One region of the Gordonia sp. CNJ-863 genome, then DNA from elsewhere that is predicted to be linked to it. Evidence: riboswitches for the same ligand, from Rfam matches in the RefSeq annotation. Region 1 holds a riboswitch; the other holds the start of a gene.
The links. Region 1 has a riboswitch for S-adenosylmethionine ahead of BJF87_RS07320 (bifunctional o-acetylhomoserine/o-acetylserine sulfhydrylase). Riboswitches for the same ligand answer to the same signal wherever they lie in the genome.
Positions count from the first base shown of each region.

Region 2: linked by a shared signal. The riboswitch ahead of BJF87_RS01860 (aminotransferase class V-fold PLP-dependent enzyme) and the one ahead of BJF87_RS07320 (bifunctional o-acetylhomoserine/o-acetylserine sulfhydrylase) in region 1 are both predicted to bind S-adenosylmethionine.

Region 1 covers NZ_MKKG01000011.1:307,971-316,040, reverse strand. Annotated here, with positions in the region: gene BJF87_RS07330 (MFS transporter) at 1-1,110, opposite strand, end outside; gene BJF87_RS07325 (cutinase family protein) at 1,200-3,104, opposite strand; SAM riboswitch class IV at 3,378-3,499, shown strand; gene BJF87_RS07320 (bifunctional o-acetylhomoserine/o-acetylserine sulfhydrylase) at 3,563-4,885, shown strand; gene BJF87_RS07315 (homoserine O-acetyltransferase) at 4,902-6,056, shown strand; partial or broken gene BJF87_RS07310 (Hsp70 family protein) at 6,098-7,626, opposite strand; gene BJF87_RS07305 (DUF3017 domain-containing protein) at 7,790-8,023, opposite strand.
Region 2 covers NZ_MKKG01000003.1:98,299-106,368, forward strand. Annotated here, with positions in the region: gene BJF87_RS01845 (O-succinylhomoserine sulfhydrylase) at 1-720, shown strand, start outside; gene BJF87_RS01850 (MFS transporter) at 753-2,288, opposite strand; gene BJF87_RS01855 (isochorismate synthase MenF) at 2,390-3,469, opposite strand; SAM riboswitch class IV at 3,582-3,696, shown strand; gene BJF87_RS01860 (aminotransferase class V-fold PLP-dependent enzyme) at 3,714-5,066, shown strand; gene BJF87_RS01865 (hypothetical protein) at 5,063-5,515, shown strand; gene BJF87_RS01870 (inorganic diphosphatase) at 5,717-6,229, opposite strand; partial or broken gene dacB (D-alanyl-D-alanine carboxypeptidase/D-alanyl-D-alanine-endopeptidase) at 6,513-7,831, shown strand; gene BJF87_RS01880 (zinc-dependent metalloprotease) at 7,828-8,070, shown strand, end outside.

The DNA of each region.
Region 1 (8,070 bases):
CGCCGAGTGATTGAGGGCGGCGGCCAACGTCTGGGCGTCGGCTGCGACGTCCATCAGACGTGTCTGTAGCGCGGGGATCATCGTCGTTCCGGTCAGCGCGACGAGGTACGTGAGTATCAGTGCCGCCCACGCATTCTCGGCGAGTACGGCGAAGGCGGCGAGCGCCACCGCACTGGTGGACAATCCGGCGAGGATCGCGGTCGAGACGTTGCGGTCGGCCGCCCAGCCGCCGACGAAGTTGCCGGTCACCATGCCCAGGCCGTACAGCATCAGGGCGATCGGCACGATCGAGACCGGCAGCCCCGTCACCGAGGTGAGAGCCGAGTTCAGGTACGTGTAGAAGGCGAACATCCCGCCGAAGCCGACGACACCGATCACCAGCGTGAACCACACCTGAGATCGCCGAAGCGCGCCGAGTTCGGTCAGCGGGTCGGTGATCGTCATGCCGGACAGGCTCGGGAGCACACGGACCAGTGACACGACGGTCGCGATGCCGATGGCGACGACGATCGCGAACGCGGTGCGCCACCCGAACGTCTCCCCCAGCCAGGCCGCCGCCGGTACGCCGACGACGTTCGCGACCGAGAGACCGAGCATCACCTGCCCGACCGCCTTGGCGCGATGACGCGGACCGGCGAGGTGCGCGGCGACCAGTGCCGCGACGCCGAAGTACGCACCGTGCGGAAGACCGGCGACGAACCGCGCCACGAGAAGGAGTCCGTACGACGGCGCCAGGACCGTGGCGAGGTTGCCGATCGTGAACGCCACCATCAGGGCGATCAGGAGCACCCGCCGCGACATCCGCGCGGTGAGCGCCGCGATCAGCGGAGCGCCCACCACCACGCCGAGTGCGTAGGCCGAGATGACGTGACCGGCGGTGGGCTCGGAGACGCCGAGGGAACCGGCGATGTTCGGTAGCAGACCCATCGCGACGAACTCGGTGGTTCCGATACCGAAACCGCCGAGGGCGAGCGCGAGGATGGTCAGCCTGCGGGCTCTGCTCGAGATCCCCGAGGAGGGGCGCTCTGCGACGTCCGACGTCGCGTCGTCGAGCACGTCGATGGCGAGGTCGTCCGGTGCACCGGTGGTCGTCGTGGGGGCTTCAGGCACGCCTCATGCCAACCGGCCCTCCGACACCACCATTCCCCGACGGCCGGTGAGTTCGTTCACACAGCGAACGACCAGTCGTTGTACAGCGCCTACTCCGAGCCGGAATCACCGCCGGAAGAACTGTCCGAACCGCCACCGCTGCCGTCGGAGCTGCTGGAATCCGAGCCACTGCCACCGGAGTCCGACTTTGAACCTCCGCTACTGCTGTCGCCGCGGCCGGAAGCGCTCGAATCCGAGCCCCCGGAGCCCGAGCCGCTGTCGGAACCGCTCGAATCCGAACCACCCGAATCCGGGGCCCCGGAGTCGGTGCTGCCGGAATCGTCGGTGTCGCTGTCAGGACCACCCGCACCCGAGGCGCCGTCATCCGACGACGGCCCGGCCGACGAGTCGGTCTCCGACCGCGTGACGCCCGGGTCGGTGCCTCCGGTCGACGAGTCGGTCCCGTCTCCACCACCGGCCGGGGTGTTGTCGTGGTCGGTGACCGGCGCCGAGGTGTCCGTGCCCGCAGACGGGTCGCCGATCGACTGACCGTCGGCCACCTCGGTGACCGCGGGCGAACCGCTACCGCTGCCCGACGCCTCGACTTCTGGAGCCGTGGTCTCGGGATCGTCGTCGACCGTGGCGACGAACCGGGCCAGCGCCACCGATGCCGAGGAGTCATCGTCGGCCGGCAGTGCAAGGGTGTTCGGCTGCGAGGTGATCGACGGTCCGACGATCGCGCCCGCCCAGTACCGCACGAAGTTCACCGGCAGCAGCACGATGCTGCGCACACTCGCGGCGAGAGCATTCACACCACGCATGAGTCGTGCCGGGGACAGACTGACGATGCCCTGCAGGATGTCCTCGAACACGAAGAGGTCGGGCAGGTAGGCGCCGTAACCGAGTTGCGGCAGCGGGGGCAGGAATCCCTGGACCAGACGGACGACGGGCTGCAGGTTGGCCAAGGTGATGCCCAACGGGAGGCCGATCGTCGGACGACCGGACAGGAAGTCGCCGATCTCGCCGGTGTACCCGAGGTCGTTCGCCCAGCCCTGGACCAACTCGGCGAAAGCGGACTTCGCCCCCACCATGCAGACCGTCCCGGTCGCGGTCCCCGCGCCGCTGCACGAGACCGGCCGCGTCGCCCACTGCGACGCGGGGTCGCGATACATCGCGTACGGGTAGAGGAAGTGCTTCGTCTGGTATCCGAGGATGCCGTCGATGGCACCGATGGGGTCGTACAGCGGGTCCGGCAGGTCGCAGATGGGGTCGCCGTCGATGCACACCGAGACCACACGATCGGAGACCGTCCCGAATCCCGCGTCCGCACCGTTTGCGCCGCGCGGGCCCGACATCGTCAGACCGGGGATCACACCGATCAGCGACAGCTCGATACCTCGCCCGGTCTTGTCGCCGGCGCGCCGCGGATCGGAGTACAGCTCGCCGCTGATGACGTCCGGGTCGATGGTCACCATGACCGGGTTGCCCTCGTCGTCGAGGATCGGCTCGCCGTTCTCGTCGATCGCGGCGACCTCGCCGACCGTGCCGTTCCCGATCTCGGACAGCACGTCGCCGGCGACGCGGGCGCCCTGCGAATAGCCCGCCACGACGACGGGCTTGCCCTGACACTGTGACTGATAACCGGCAATCGCCGACTTGGTTGCCGCGGTCCCCTGCGCGACACTCGAGTCATAACCCGTCGCTCCCAGGGGCCACAGGGTCGTCGGATAGTCGGCGTAGATGACCTTGTAGGCGCCCTCGCCGGCGTACGGGGAGTTCGGGTCGGGGCTGTTGTCGGGTCCGAGCCCGGTGTAGCGCTGTTTGACGCCGACGAGGTGCTGCCCCTCCGGGTCGTTGGTGCCGCCCACGATGACGACCGCACCCGCGCCACACGAGTCCGCTTTCGCTTCCGGGACACCGCCGACCAAGCCGAAAGATGCGGCCACCGCCACGCCGGTCGCGGTTGCGATCAGAAACGACGTCCGACGCGACCTGAGATGCTTCATTGCCTTCATGAGGCCCACTCCTCACCACACCCGGACACGCTTCAGGGATGAAGAGGCGTCCTCCGCCGGGATTGACCCGAACGTTAGGGCATCGAAGCGAACCTGACAGGACGCTGAGAACTGCTAATGATCTTGTACTGGCGATTCACGCTGAACATCTACCGATTTCAACCGCTCGGAGGACACGCTCAGTACACGTTTCGGAACGCTGATGAGGAGTTCGATTCGGCGTGACCGGGAGGGTTCTCTGGCACTCACATCCGTGTTATATCCTTGTCGCCAGGTCATGAGTATCAGCGACAAGCCCCGGCTTGCTGATCGGCAACCCTCCAACCGCGGTGGGGTGCTCCGGGTGATGACCGGGTTGTGGGATCGCGGAAGCGAAGCCCCGGCAAGCGCGGGTCCGAAGGTCGGACCCCAACAGGGTCGAGTTTGGCCCTGCCGACCGTAGAAAGTGATCAACAGTCATGTCTGATGCCAACGAAGGCACCAATCCAGCCGACACGTGGAGCTTCGAGACCAAGCAGATCCACGTAGGCCAGGCCGCCGACGCAACCACGAACGCCCGGGCGCTGCCGATCTACCAGACCACCTCCTACGTCTTCAACGACACGCAGCACGCGGCGAACCTCTTCGGTCTCGCGGAGCCGGGCAACATCTACACCCGCATCATGAACCCGACCCAGGACGCGGTCGAGCAGCGGATCGCGGCCCTGGAGGGTGGCGTCGCGGCCCTGCTCGTGTCGTCGGGTCAGGCTGCCGAGACCTACTCGATCCTGAACATCGTCGAAACCAGCGGTCACGTGGTGTCGAGCCCGCGTCTGTACGGCGGCACCTACAACCTCTTCCACTACACCCTGCCGAAGCTGGGCATCGAGGTGAGCTTCGTCGAGGATCCCGAGGATCCCGCGTCGTGGCAGGCGGCCATCAAGGACAACACCCGAGCGCTGTACGGCGAGTCGATCTCCAACCCCAACAACGAGATCCTCGACATCAAGGGCATCTCCGAGGTCGCACACCGCAACGGCCTGCCGCTGATCATCGACAACACCGTCGCCACCCCGTACCTGATCAACCCGCTGGCCCACGGCGCCGACGTCGTCGTCCACTCGGCCACCAAGTACATCGGCGGACACGGCACCGCGATCGGCGGCGTGATCGTCGACGGCGGCACCTTCGACTGGCGCGTCCAGCGTGACGGTGAAGACCTGTTCCCCGGCTTCACCACCCCGGACCCGAGCTACCACGGTGCGGTGTTCGCCGACCTCGGCGCCCCGGCCTTCGCGCTCAAGGCCCGCGTCCAGTGGCTGCGCGACACCGGTGCCGCCATCGCACCGTTCAACGCCTTCCTGCTCGCCCAGGGCCTCGAGACCCTGAGCTTGCGCATCGAGCGCCACGTCGCCAACGCGCAGAAGGTCGCGAAGTTCCTCGAGGGTCACGCGCAGGTCGAGTCCGTCGCCTACGCCGGCCTCGAGTCCTCGCCGTGGTACCAGCGCGGCCAGGAACTCGCCCCCAAGGGCCAGGGTGCGATCATCGCCTTCGAGATCAACGGCGGTGTGGACGCGGGCAAGAAGTTCGTCGACGCCCTGAGCCTGCACAGCCATGTGGCGAACATCGGCGACGTCCGTTCGCTGGTCATCCATCCGGCCTCGACCACCCACAGCCAGCTGACCCCCGAGGAGCAGCTCGCCGCGGGTGTCACCCCGGGCCTGGTGCGCCTGGCCGTGGGCATCGAGGGAATCGACGACATCCTGGCGGATCTCGAACAGGGCTTCGCAGCCGCCAAATAGGACAGGTGAGGCAGTTTTGTCGGTGAGTATCGACCTGAACGCGCAAGCGTCTGATCAGCCCGACTGGGAATCGGTCCCGGACGGGAAGCTCGTCGGCATGAGCATCGGCTCGCTGCCTCTCGACAGCGGTGAACGGATCGACAACGTCACCCTGGCGTTCCAGCGCTGGGGGACGTTGTCGCCGTCCCGCGACAACGTCATCCTCACCCTGCACGCACTCACCGGCGACTCCCATGTCACCGGTCCCGCCGACGCCGAGCACGAGACACCCGGCTGGTGGGACGGCCTCATCGGCCCGGGCCAGGCCATCGACACCGACGAGTGGTGCGTCATCTCGGCCAACGTGCTCGGTGGGTGCAAGGGATCGACCGGTCCCGGGTCTCTCGCCTCCGACGGTCGGCCCTGGGGATCACGCTTCCCGCAGATCACCGTGCTCGACCAGGTCCGCGCCGAGGTCGCGCTCCTCGACCGCCTCGGAATCCGCAGCGTCGGAGCCGTTCTCGGCGGATCGATGGGCGGGGCCCGCGCACTCGAATGGGCCATCGAATACCCGGAGCGCGTTCGCAGCGCACTGGTGCTGGCCGTCGGTGCCCGCGCCACCGCCGACCAGATCGGCATCCAGACCACTCAGATCGCCGCCATCAAGTCCGACCCGGCCTGGCACGGCGGCAACTACCACGGAACCGGCCAGACGCCGCTGACCGGGATGGGCATCGCCCGTCAGATCGCGCATCTGTCGTACCGCAGCGAGCCCGAACTCGACGAGCGCTTCGCCAACGAACCGCAGGGCGACGAGCAGCCGCTGCTCGGCGGCCGGTACGCCGTCCAGAGCTACCTCGAGCACCAGGCGTCGAAGCTGATGCAGCGCTTCGATCCAGGCAGCTACGTGGTGCTCACCGAGGTCCTCAACCATCACGACGTCGGCCGCAACCGCGGCGGCGTGCAGAAGGCGCTCAACGAGTGCAAGGTCCCGGTCATCGTCGGCGGAATCGACTCGGATCGCCTGTATCCGTTGCGGTTACAGGCCGAGCTCGCCGAAGAACTGGGCAACTGTGTCGGCGGTTTGCAGGTCGTGCGCTCCGACACCGGACACGACGGCTTCCTCACCGAATTCGACGCCATCAGCGACCTGCTCAAGCGCACGGTCGAGCTCGCTCGCCGCGACGCCTGACTTTTCGGGATCCTCCCCGGTCTGAAACCGGCCGTCTGCGCTCAGCGCGGGACTGGTACCGGGGTGCTCGACGACGCCGGTGGTGCCGTCCGCACGGCTCCGGATTCCGGCGTCTCTTCGCGAGGCGATGACCCCGACGACCGATTGGGTACCGATCTGTTCGGTGTCGGCGTCAGCGGCGGCGGAGCCGGCGTGGTGTTCCGCGGCCGGATCTCCTTGGGCAACAGCGTCGGCGGGATCGGGGGTGTCGAGCCCGGCGCGAACGGCAGCGTCGGCCACGGGAACGGCGACAACGTGCGTGTGCTCGTCCCGGTCGACGGCGCGGTCGGCGGCAATTCGGTGGTGGCCCAGCCCGGCTGCTGGTTCCACGCCGGCGGCTCAACCGGTTGCAGCGGTTGGGTGGGCTGCTCGTAGGTCTGCTCGACCGGCTGGTCCGGGATCTGCGTCACCGGGGCCGAGGTGGTCGTCGGCGCCGGCTCGGAGCTCTGCTCGCTCGTCGTGGCGGCGGCGGGGACGCTACTCACCGTCGACGACGGCTCGGTGATCTGACGTTCGGCGAACGACGAGCTGACCGCATAGACGGTGATCAGGCCGCGGCGATGATCGCGCCCGCAACCGCGAGCGGTGTGGCCGACAGCCACTCGCGCTGCCGTTGTCCGCCGATGAAGGCGAGCCGGGTTGTGCCCGAATAGGTTTCGCCGGCCAGGAGAGCCGCACCAGTCGCCGCGACCAGTTCCGGGGTCGACGGGCAGACCGTGTCGAAGTCGTGGCCGCGGGCCAGGTCGCGGACCGCAGGGAGATTGGCGAGACCGCCGACGAAGACCACCGCATCGGGGTCGACTCCGCGGGCGGACGCTTCGGCGACGTATCGGTCGAACACCTCGCGCGCCTCGCGGACCATCGGCGCCACCGCGTCTGCCACATGGGATTCGGTCAGCGCGACCCGCCCGGCACCGCCCGGGAGTGCCACCGAGGGACCGCCGGACCCCGAATGTCCGTAGGAGATCTCTTCTTTCGCCGTCCGGCAGGCGCTGAGCAACTCGCTGCGCCCGGCGCGGCTGCGCGCAGCGTCCCCGAGCGACGGATTGTCGGCGGTGAGGTTCGCGGCGATGGCACGGTCGAGACGACGTCCGCTGAGGACCGTCGAGCGTTCGACCCCCGTGATCCGGCGACTGCGCGGATCGACGGTGTAGATCGACATGCCGGTGTCGCCGCAGTCGACGACGACGGCGGTGGAGAATCGATCGATCTCGCCGGTGTCGGCGAGGTAGGCGACCACGGCCTCGTCCTCGCCGACCAACCGGATCTGGCGACGGGGGCCGCTCCCCCGCGATCGCAGGTGGCGTCGTTGAGCGGCGGTCCGGGCAGCCACTCCGATCGGACCCACCCGGGCGCCCGCCTCGCGGGCGGCGCCGAGCATGACGTCGATGCCGGCGTTGACGCGGCCCGCACCGTCGAGACCGTCGGTCGGGTCGACGTCGATGACGCGGGAATCCACCACGCTGCGGCCGAGATCGTCACGCGTCAGCAGGACGTAGTGGATCATGCCGGCGCCTGCCGACACGCCCATCGACGTCGCTTCGTTCACATGGTCATCGGTCGGTGTTGCGGTGATACGTACTCCAGCGGTCGGTGCGTCTGCCCCAGCGTCGTACTCGGTGCTGCTCGGCAGAGAGTTGCCTGGTCAGGCGCGACCACTCGTTCTGAAGGTCACGCTCAGGTCTCTATTGTAATCAATCCGTGCCCAGAGAGTCGATCGATGTGGCGAGCCAGAGCATCACACCGCCGACCGTCGCCATCACCGATACGTCGAACAATTTCCCTCTGACCTGCAGCAATCCCGCCTGAGACGACGGGATGAACGCACGGAGCAGCGCTCCGACGAGAAGCGCCGCACCGAACACGAAGGATCCGCGTCGCCATCGGTCGAACATCACGAGCAGGGCAGCCGCCAGGACACCCAGCATGACCAGCAGGTACGGGATCTGAACGAGAACCGCACGCACCCCCCGCA
Region 2 (8,070 bases), on a different contig from region 1:
AACCCGATGCAGACCCTCGTCGACGTCGCCAAGGTGTCCGAGATGGCTCACGCCGCAGGCGCGAAGGTGGTGCTGGACAACGTCTTCGCCACCCCACTGCTGCAGCGCGGTCTGGATCTCGGCGCCGACGTCATCGTCTACTCGGGTACCAAGCACATCGACGGCCAGGGTCGCGTCATGGGCGGTGCCGTCCTCGGCACCAAGGAGTACATCGAGGGCCCGGTGCAGCAGTTGATGCGCCACACCGGCCCGGCGCTGAGCCCGTTCAACGCCTGGACCCTGCTCAAGGGCCTGGAGACCATGCGTCTTCGCGTCGACGCCTCGGTGTCCTCGGCCCTGCGCATCGCCGGGTTCCTGGAAGCCGACCCGCGGGTCCGCTGGGTGAAATACCCGTTCCTGCAGTCGCATCCGCAGTTCGAGCTGGCCAAGAGCCAGATGTCCGGTGGCGGCACCGTGGTGACCTTCGAGCTCAACGACCACGACGGCATCGACGGCAAGAAGCGCGCCTTCGAGGTCCTCAACGCACTGAAGGTCATCGACATCTCCAACAACCTCGGCGACTCCAAGTCGCTGATCACCCACCCGGCCACCACCACGCACCGCGCGATGGGACCCGAGGGGCGTGCCGCGATCGGTCTCAGTGACGCGGTCGTGCGCCTGTCGGTCGGGCTGGAGGGCATCGACGACCTGCTCGCGGATCTGGATCAGGCGCTCGGCTGAGCCCGCGCACGAGGCTCTCCTGCCCATGCCCATCAGGCCGCCCGGGCGGGACGCTCATGACGGAACCTGAGTGCGGCCAGCGCGACCGCGATGGGCAGGACACTGACGGTCAGCATGGTGAGTCGCACGGCGTCGGAGAAGTCCGCTCCGAGGTCGAGGCCGCCCACTTGCTGTAGCAGGTTCGGGTCGTATCCGACGCCACCCGGGCTCGGCGCCACTGCGCTACGCGCGGCGTCGACGGCCTCTTGTCCCTGTGTCACCGTCAGGCCCCGTTGTTCGCTGTCGGCGAGCCATTCACGCTCGAAGAACACATTCAGGAGGAGCAGGTACACGGTGGGCCCGAACGCGTAGCCCGTCATCCCGAAGGCCGTCTGCACCGAGGCCACTGTTCCGGACTGCCCACTCGGCGCATGCGAGAGCACCGTCTCCGACACGGATGTGGAACTCACCATCGACCCGAGGTTGTACAGCCATACGGACATCACGAGCAGCCAGAGCGCCATGATCGGGCTGACCGTGCCGGCCATCAGCAGCCCGGCGGCCGCCATGGTCGCGAGACCGGCGACCATCACCGGTCTCGGCGAGAACTTCTCCATCAGACTCCCGGACATGATCAGGGCGCCGGCGATCAGCAGCGAGCCGGGAAGGAACAACAGTCCGACCGTCTGCGGTGACAGCGCGAGCACCTTGCTGCCGTACTGCCCCAGGACGATGCTGAGCCCCGCGATCAGGAAGTTGAGTGTGAAGGCGGCGGCGAGCGCCACCGTGAACGTCCGGTTGCCGAACAGCGACAGGTCCAGCGCCGGTTCGGGGGTGCGCCGTTCGTGGCGGACGAAGAGCACCGCGCCGACGACGCTGACGAGTAGCGGCAGCCAGGCCTGGGGCCGGAGGACACCGTTCTGGGCGGCCGCGAGTCCGATGACGAGGGTCAGGAGTGCCACCCCGATCAGGACGATGCCGATCACGTCCAGCTTCGCACGCTCGTGACGAGGCGACTCCGGAACGAACTTCGCCGTCAGCAGCATCGAGACCACGGCAAGCAGTGGTGCGACCAGGAACACGAACCGCCAGCCGAGACCCGTCACGGCCCAGCCCGTCAGGGCGGGGAGCGCCCCGCAGAGAACCATCTCGATGGCGACGAAGATGCCGATGGCCTTCGGTCGCTGCTCCTCGGTCACCGACGTCTTGAGGAGGGCCAGCGATACCCCGAGCAGGGCCGCCATGCCCAGGCCCGCCACGACGCGCATCGCCAGGAGAAAGCCATACCCGGGTGAAAGCATGGCGAGCACATCGGCGACGGTGACCACGGCCAGTCCCGACATCAGGAGTCGTCGGAGTCCGATCGAGTCGCCGAGATTCCCCGCGCCGAGGACGGACGCGGCCATGACCAGCGTCGACATTCCACCCAACAATCCGACAGCCGCGGGCGGGACGTCGAGTTCCCGGCTCACCTGCGGCAGATTCAGGCTCAGCACCAGTGGATCGACGGCCGTGATCGTGAAGGCCAGGGACAGCGCGAAGATGATCGGCAGAATGCTCTTCCGGGTTGTCGACCGCTCCGCAGGCATCTGCTACGCCTCCCTGGCCCCTTCGCCCCGACGTTCATCGACCATAACGCCGACCTTCGTGGTCGGAGGCGAGATCGCGGGAGGGCGCGCTCACCGGAGGGTCAGTTCACGATGTCCGCGAGGGGGATGCCGAGCGCGTTGAACACGGTCCGTAGTTTGAACTGCGTCTCGTCGAGTTCCGCCTGCGGGTCGGAGTGTTCGACGATGCCGCCGCCCGCCCAGGTGCGCAGACTCCGACCGTCGGCCGCGAGCTCGGCGCACCGGATGGCGACCATCCATTCGCCGTCGCCCGCGGCGTCGCACCACCCGACCGCGCCTGCGTAGAAGCCACGATCTCCCTCCACGTCTCGGATGATCTGTGCGGCAACGTCACTCGGGGTGCCGCACACTGCGGGGGTGGGTCCGAGGAGTAGTGCGAGGTCGAGTGCGGTGGTCGCCGGGTCGCGCAGCGTCGCGCGGATCGGGGTGGCCAGATGCCACATCTCGCCGGTCGACTCGAGCTGTGGGGTCGACGGCGCGTCGACGTCGTCGCAGAGATGTCCCAGGCGCTCGCGCAGATGATCGACGACGAAGGCGTGCTCGGCGAGGTCCTTTCTCGAGGCGGCCAGTTCGGCGGCGGTCGCACGGTCGACGGCCGGGTCGGCGGATCGTGGTGCCGAACCCGCGTAGGGATGACAGGTCACCGTCGATCCCGACTTGCGCAGCAGCGCTTCGGGACTCGCGCCGAGCAACCACGAGCCCGAACCCGTCGCGGCGCCGAGGTCGACCGCGAAGGCGTTGTGGTCGGCGTTGCCGCCGGCGAGTGCGTCGAGGAATTCCGCCGGGCGGATCTGTTCGTCGAGCACCAGGTCGACGCTGCGTGCGAGCACGACCTTCCCGACGTCGCCGGCGACGATGCGCTTGACCGCATGTGCGATGCGCTCGCGGTGCTCATCCCGAGCCGGGTGGCTCACGGTCGACACCGCTCGCCGTGACAGCGGCCCGGTCCCGGGCAGCGGTGCTTCGCCGGTCCGGAGCCGGACGGGGGCGACCAGCGCCGCGGGGTCGCGGAGGTCGAAGGGGATCGCCCCGGTCAACGCCCCGACCTCGCCCGCCCGCAGTGCGGCGGATGCCTCGTCGACGTCGGTGAACGACCGGACCACCCCTTCGCCCCGCACGGTGCCGTGCGGGCGCGACAACACGAAGACCTCACTCGATGCCACGACAGCCAGGGTACAGGTAAGCCTGTCCTAACTAGGAATCACGGTGAATCTAAATTGACACCCTTCGCCGGGATCCGCGAACCTTGTCGCAGGTCATGAGTGCCAGTGACAAGCCCCGGCTCGCTGGTCGGCAACCCTCCTCCACGGTGGGGTGCTCCGGGTGACGACCTGGCTGCGGTCGAACCCGAACGCGGCAAGTGTGGATTCTCGAGGAGCTCTTGTCATGACTGCTGTGCTTTCGGCACCCGTCACAACCGTCCGCCCGACCCCTGCCGTGGTGTCCGCCGCCATCGCCGACCGGGCACCCTTCATCCCCGCGCTGGCGCCGGTCGTCGGCTCGGATGCGCAAGTTCCCGTCGCCGCCGGACACCGCGTCGGCTACGCCAATCTGGACTACGCGGCGAGTGCCCCGGCGCTGCCGTCGGTCGCCGCGCAGGTCGCCGGGGCCCTCGGCGAGTACGCGAGCGTGCACCGCGGCGCCGGCCACCTATCGCAGGTCACCACCCGCCGGTACGAAGCCGCCCGCGAGACTGTGCGCGGCTTCGTCCGCGGCCGCGCCGACGACTCCGTCGTCTTCACCCGCAACACCACCGACGCGATCAACCTCGCCGCCCACATCACGCCCGGCGACGTCGTGGTCCTCGACATCGAGCACCACGCCAACCTGTTGCCGTGGTGTGCGCCGAAGGACGGTCGCAACCGGGCTCGCGTGGTCACCGCCCGCACCACGATCGAGGACACCCTCGTCGCGATCGAGGCGGAGCTCGCGTCCGAGCCGGCGTCGCTGCTCGCGGTGACTGCCGCGTCGAACGTCACCGGTGAGGTCCTCCCGATCAGCAGGCTGGCCTCGATCGCCCATCGCCACGGCGCACGCATCCTGGTCGACGCGGCGCAGCTCGTCGCACATCGCCCCATCTCGATCGTCAGCCACGGAATCGACTATCTGGCGTTCTCCGGTCACAAGGCCTACGCCCCGTTCGGCGCCGGCGTCCTGATCGGACGCTCCGACTGGTTCGACGCCGCCGACCCGTACCTCGCCGGCGGTGGAGCGACCGCCGACGTCGACCTGCGCGGTGACGAGAACTCGGCCGGGACCACCTGGCACACCGGGGCCGCCCGCCACGAGGCCGGCTCGCCGAACGTGCTCGGCGCCTTTTCGATCGCCGAGGCGTGCGCCGCACTCGCCGAGTTGGGTCCGGAGGCCATCGGCCTCCACGAGCTCGAGCTCGGTGAGCGGCTCGACGCCGGTCTCGCTCGCATCGACGGTGTCCGGCCGCTGCAGATCTTCACCGACTCGACCGACCGCGTCGGCATCGCCGGCTTCACGATCGACGGCTTCGCGCCGCGGGCCGTCGCCGAATATCTGAGCAGCGAGCACGGAATCGGTGTGCGGGACGGCAAGTTCTGCGCCCACCCGTTGCTCAGGCGGCTCGGTCATCCCGAGGGTGCCGTCCGCGCCAGCTTCGGTGCGGGCACCACCTCCGACGACGTCGATCGCCTGCTCGACGCACTCGGCGCACTCAGCGCCGAAACGACCACCACCCGACCAGAACTCGACGAGGGGTACCCCGCATGACCGTCCACATCGACACTCCGCGCACCGCCGTCACCATCGGCCGTCCCGGCTTCCAGGTCGCGATCGCGGGAGATGCTGTTGCACAGACCTTCCCGATCGTCGTGCGTCGCGAGACCCTGCGGGACGCCCAACGGGCGCGCGCGCTGCTGCGGGCCGGCACCCACGACCAGGCGAACTTCGTCGTGGCCCTCGAGATCGAGGTGGCGATCGCGCCGAACGCGGCATCGGCACGCGCCGCCGTCGAGCAGGCCGGAATCGCCGCCGACAGCTCGGAGACCATCCGCTACATCGGCACGACCCACGGCCTGATCACACTGCTGCGTGACATCTACGCCGCCGAGGTCGCCGACGCGGTGATCCTGGTCCCGATCGACGGTTCGGCCACCGGCAGCCGAGTCCGCGAGCAGGTGCTTCCGGTCTTCGCCGACGTGCGCCACCGGGTGGCCTGAGGCCTTCGAGGTTCGCTGCGCTCACGCCTCAGGCAGCGGGTGGGTTCGCTGCGCTCACGCCTCAGGCAGCGGGTGGGTTCGCTGCGCTCACGCCTGAAGGCGGCGGGTGGGTTCACTGCGCTCGTGCTTCTGCCTGTAGACCACGAACCGCCGACGACAGCATGTGTCGTCGGCGGTCGGTGAGGGACTGCTCGGGTGGCGTCAGCCGCGCGAGGGCTCGTTGGCCTCGTCGGGGTGAGCGGCGAGACGGTCGATGGCCTCCTGGGCGACCTTCTCGGCGGCCTCGCGGCCGACCCAACCGCCCGGCTGGACCTCCTTGCCGGGCTCGAGGTCCTTGTAGTGCTCGAAGAAGTGCGAGATCGGACCCAGCTCGTACTCCGACACGTCGGAGATGTCCTTGATGTGGTCCCAGCGCACGTCACCGGCGGGCACGCACAGCAGCTTGTCGTCGCCGCCGGCCTCGTCGGTCATCGTGTACATGCCGACGATGCGGGCGCGCACGATGATGCCGGGGAAGACCGACTCGGGCAACAGGACCATCGCGTCGAGCGGGTCGCCGTCCTCGCCGAGGGTGCCGTCGATGTAGCCATAGTCGGCCGGGTAGCCCATCGAGGTGTACAGGTAGCGGTCGAGGTAGACCTTCCCCGTCTCGTGGTCGACCTCGTACTTGTTTCGGCCACCTTTGGGGATCTCGATGGTCACATCGAATTCCACTGTTCCTCCTGGCAGTTGCGGATCGGGGGTGTGATCGCCGGACGGCCCAGATGGCCGCGCGTCGCAACAACGATACTGTTAGTCCGACGACCTCGGACTTCGTACCCCCGCAGTGCGCGGGTGCATCGGACCCCGGGTCGCTCATATCCGACATTTCGGTCATGCAGTATCGGCAACGCAATGCGAGAGATCCGGAGGCTTCGTGGGCGCAACCACCAGACCCGCAGGTCGTGATGGCAGACCCCGCAGTCGCAAACTCCTCTGGTGGACGATCGTCGCCGTCGTGATCCTCGCGCTGGCGTCGACCGCTGCGGTGGTCGTGGCTCTCCGCCTGGACACGGAAGCCGAGCTGCCGCCGGGGATACCGCCGCAGCCCGCCGCGATCTCCCCCGACCCGCAGATCGACCCGGTCGCCGCCACCGCACCGGCCCCGACGCCCGCCGGGGTGTCCCGCGCGATCGCCCCCGCACTGCGGAATCCGGCGCTCGGTGTCCTGAGCGGCATGATCTCCGACTCGCTGACCGGCGAGGTCCTGTGGTCGCGCAACCCCGGTCGTCCGCGCATCCCCGCGTCGAACGACAAGGTGCTCTCGGCCGCGGCCTTCCTCGAGGCCATGCCGCACGACGCGCGCCTCACCACGACGGTCGTCGCGGGGTCGAACGGGCAGGTGATCCTCAAGGGGGCCGGCGATCCCACTCTGTCGGCGCAGCCGCCGATGCCGACACCTTCTACAGCGAGCCCGCCCGCATCGCGGACCTCGCCGAACAGATCAAGCAGGCCGGCATCCCGGTCACCTCGGTCGCGGTGGACCTCAGCGCCTTCTCGGGCCCGACGATGGACCGGACCTGGGACCGCAGGGACATCCAGGGCGGCGACATCGCGCCGATCGAGTCGCTGATGGTCGACGGCGCCCGCCTCGAGCCGCTCGACGAGTATTCGCCGCGATCCGCGACGCCCGGGATCATGGCCGGTGAGGCGCTGGCCGCGGCGCTCGACGTCGATGCGCCGGTGACCGAGGTACCCGCACCCGCCGGCGACCGCGTCGTGGCGAAGGTCGAGTCCGCGCCGCTGGTGACCCGGGTCAACGACATGCTCCGGTACAGCGACAACGTGCTCGCCGAGACGCTGTCGATCGAACTGTCGGTGCATCGCGGCGGACCCGCGACCCTCGCCGCCGGAGTCGACGCGGTCGAGCAGGTCCTGTCCACCACCTTCCCTGAGCAGTGGAAGGGCACCACGCTGGCCGACGCGTCGGGCATCTCCTATGCCAACCGCACGACGCCTGCGCTGCTCGACGCGGTGATGACCGCGGCCAGCGGACCCTCGCGACCGAAGCTGCGACCGATGCTCGACGGTCTGCCCATCGCCGCCGGCACGGGCACCCTCGCCGACCGTTTCCCGATCGCCACCACACCCGGTGCCGGGTGGGTGCGCGCAAAGACCGGAACACTCACCGGAGTCAGTTCGTTGACCGGCATAGTCCAAACGATCGATGGCCGCGTGCTGTCGTTCGCCCTCATGTCCGGCGGCACCTCGCCGGCGGACGCGAGACCCGCCCTGGACGCCGTGGTGGGTCAACTCAGAGAGTGCGGGTGCCGATGAGCATGTCAGGAACCGACAGCAAGGCCGCCGTCGAGCCGGTGGGTGACGACACCCGCCTGAGCATCGGATCGCAGATCGACTGGCCGCTCGCGGCGTCGACCGCGAAACGGCTCGTCCGACCCGGCCCCAAGACCACGGCCTACACCTACGAAGCCGCGCAGGCCGAGCTCGCGGACGCGGCGACGCGTGCGGAGGCGCCGGTCCGCGAGGTCACCGGTCTCGCCGACGGACTCCGCATC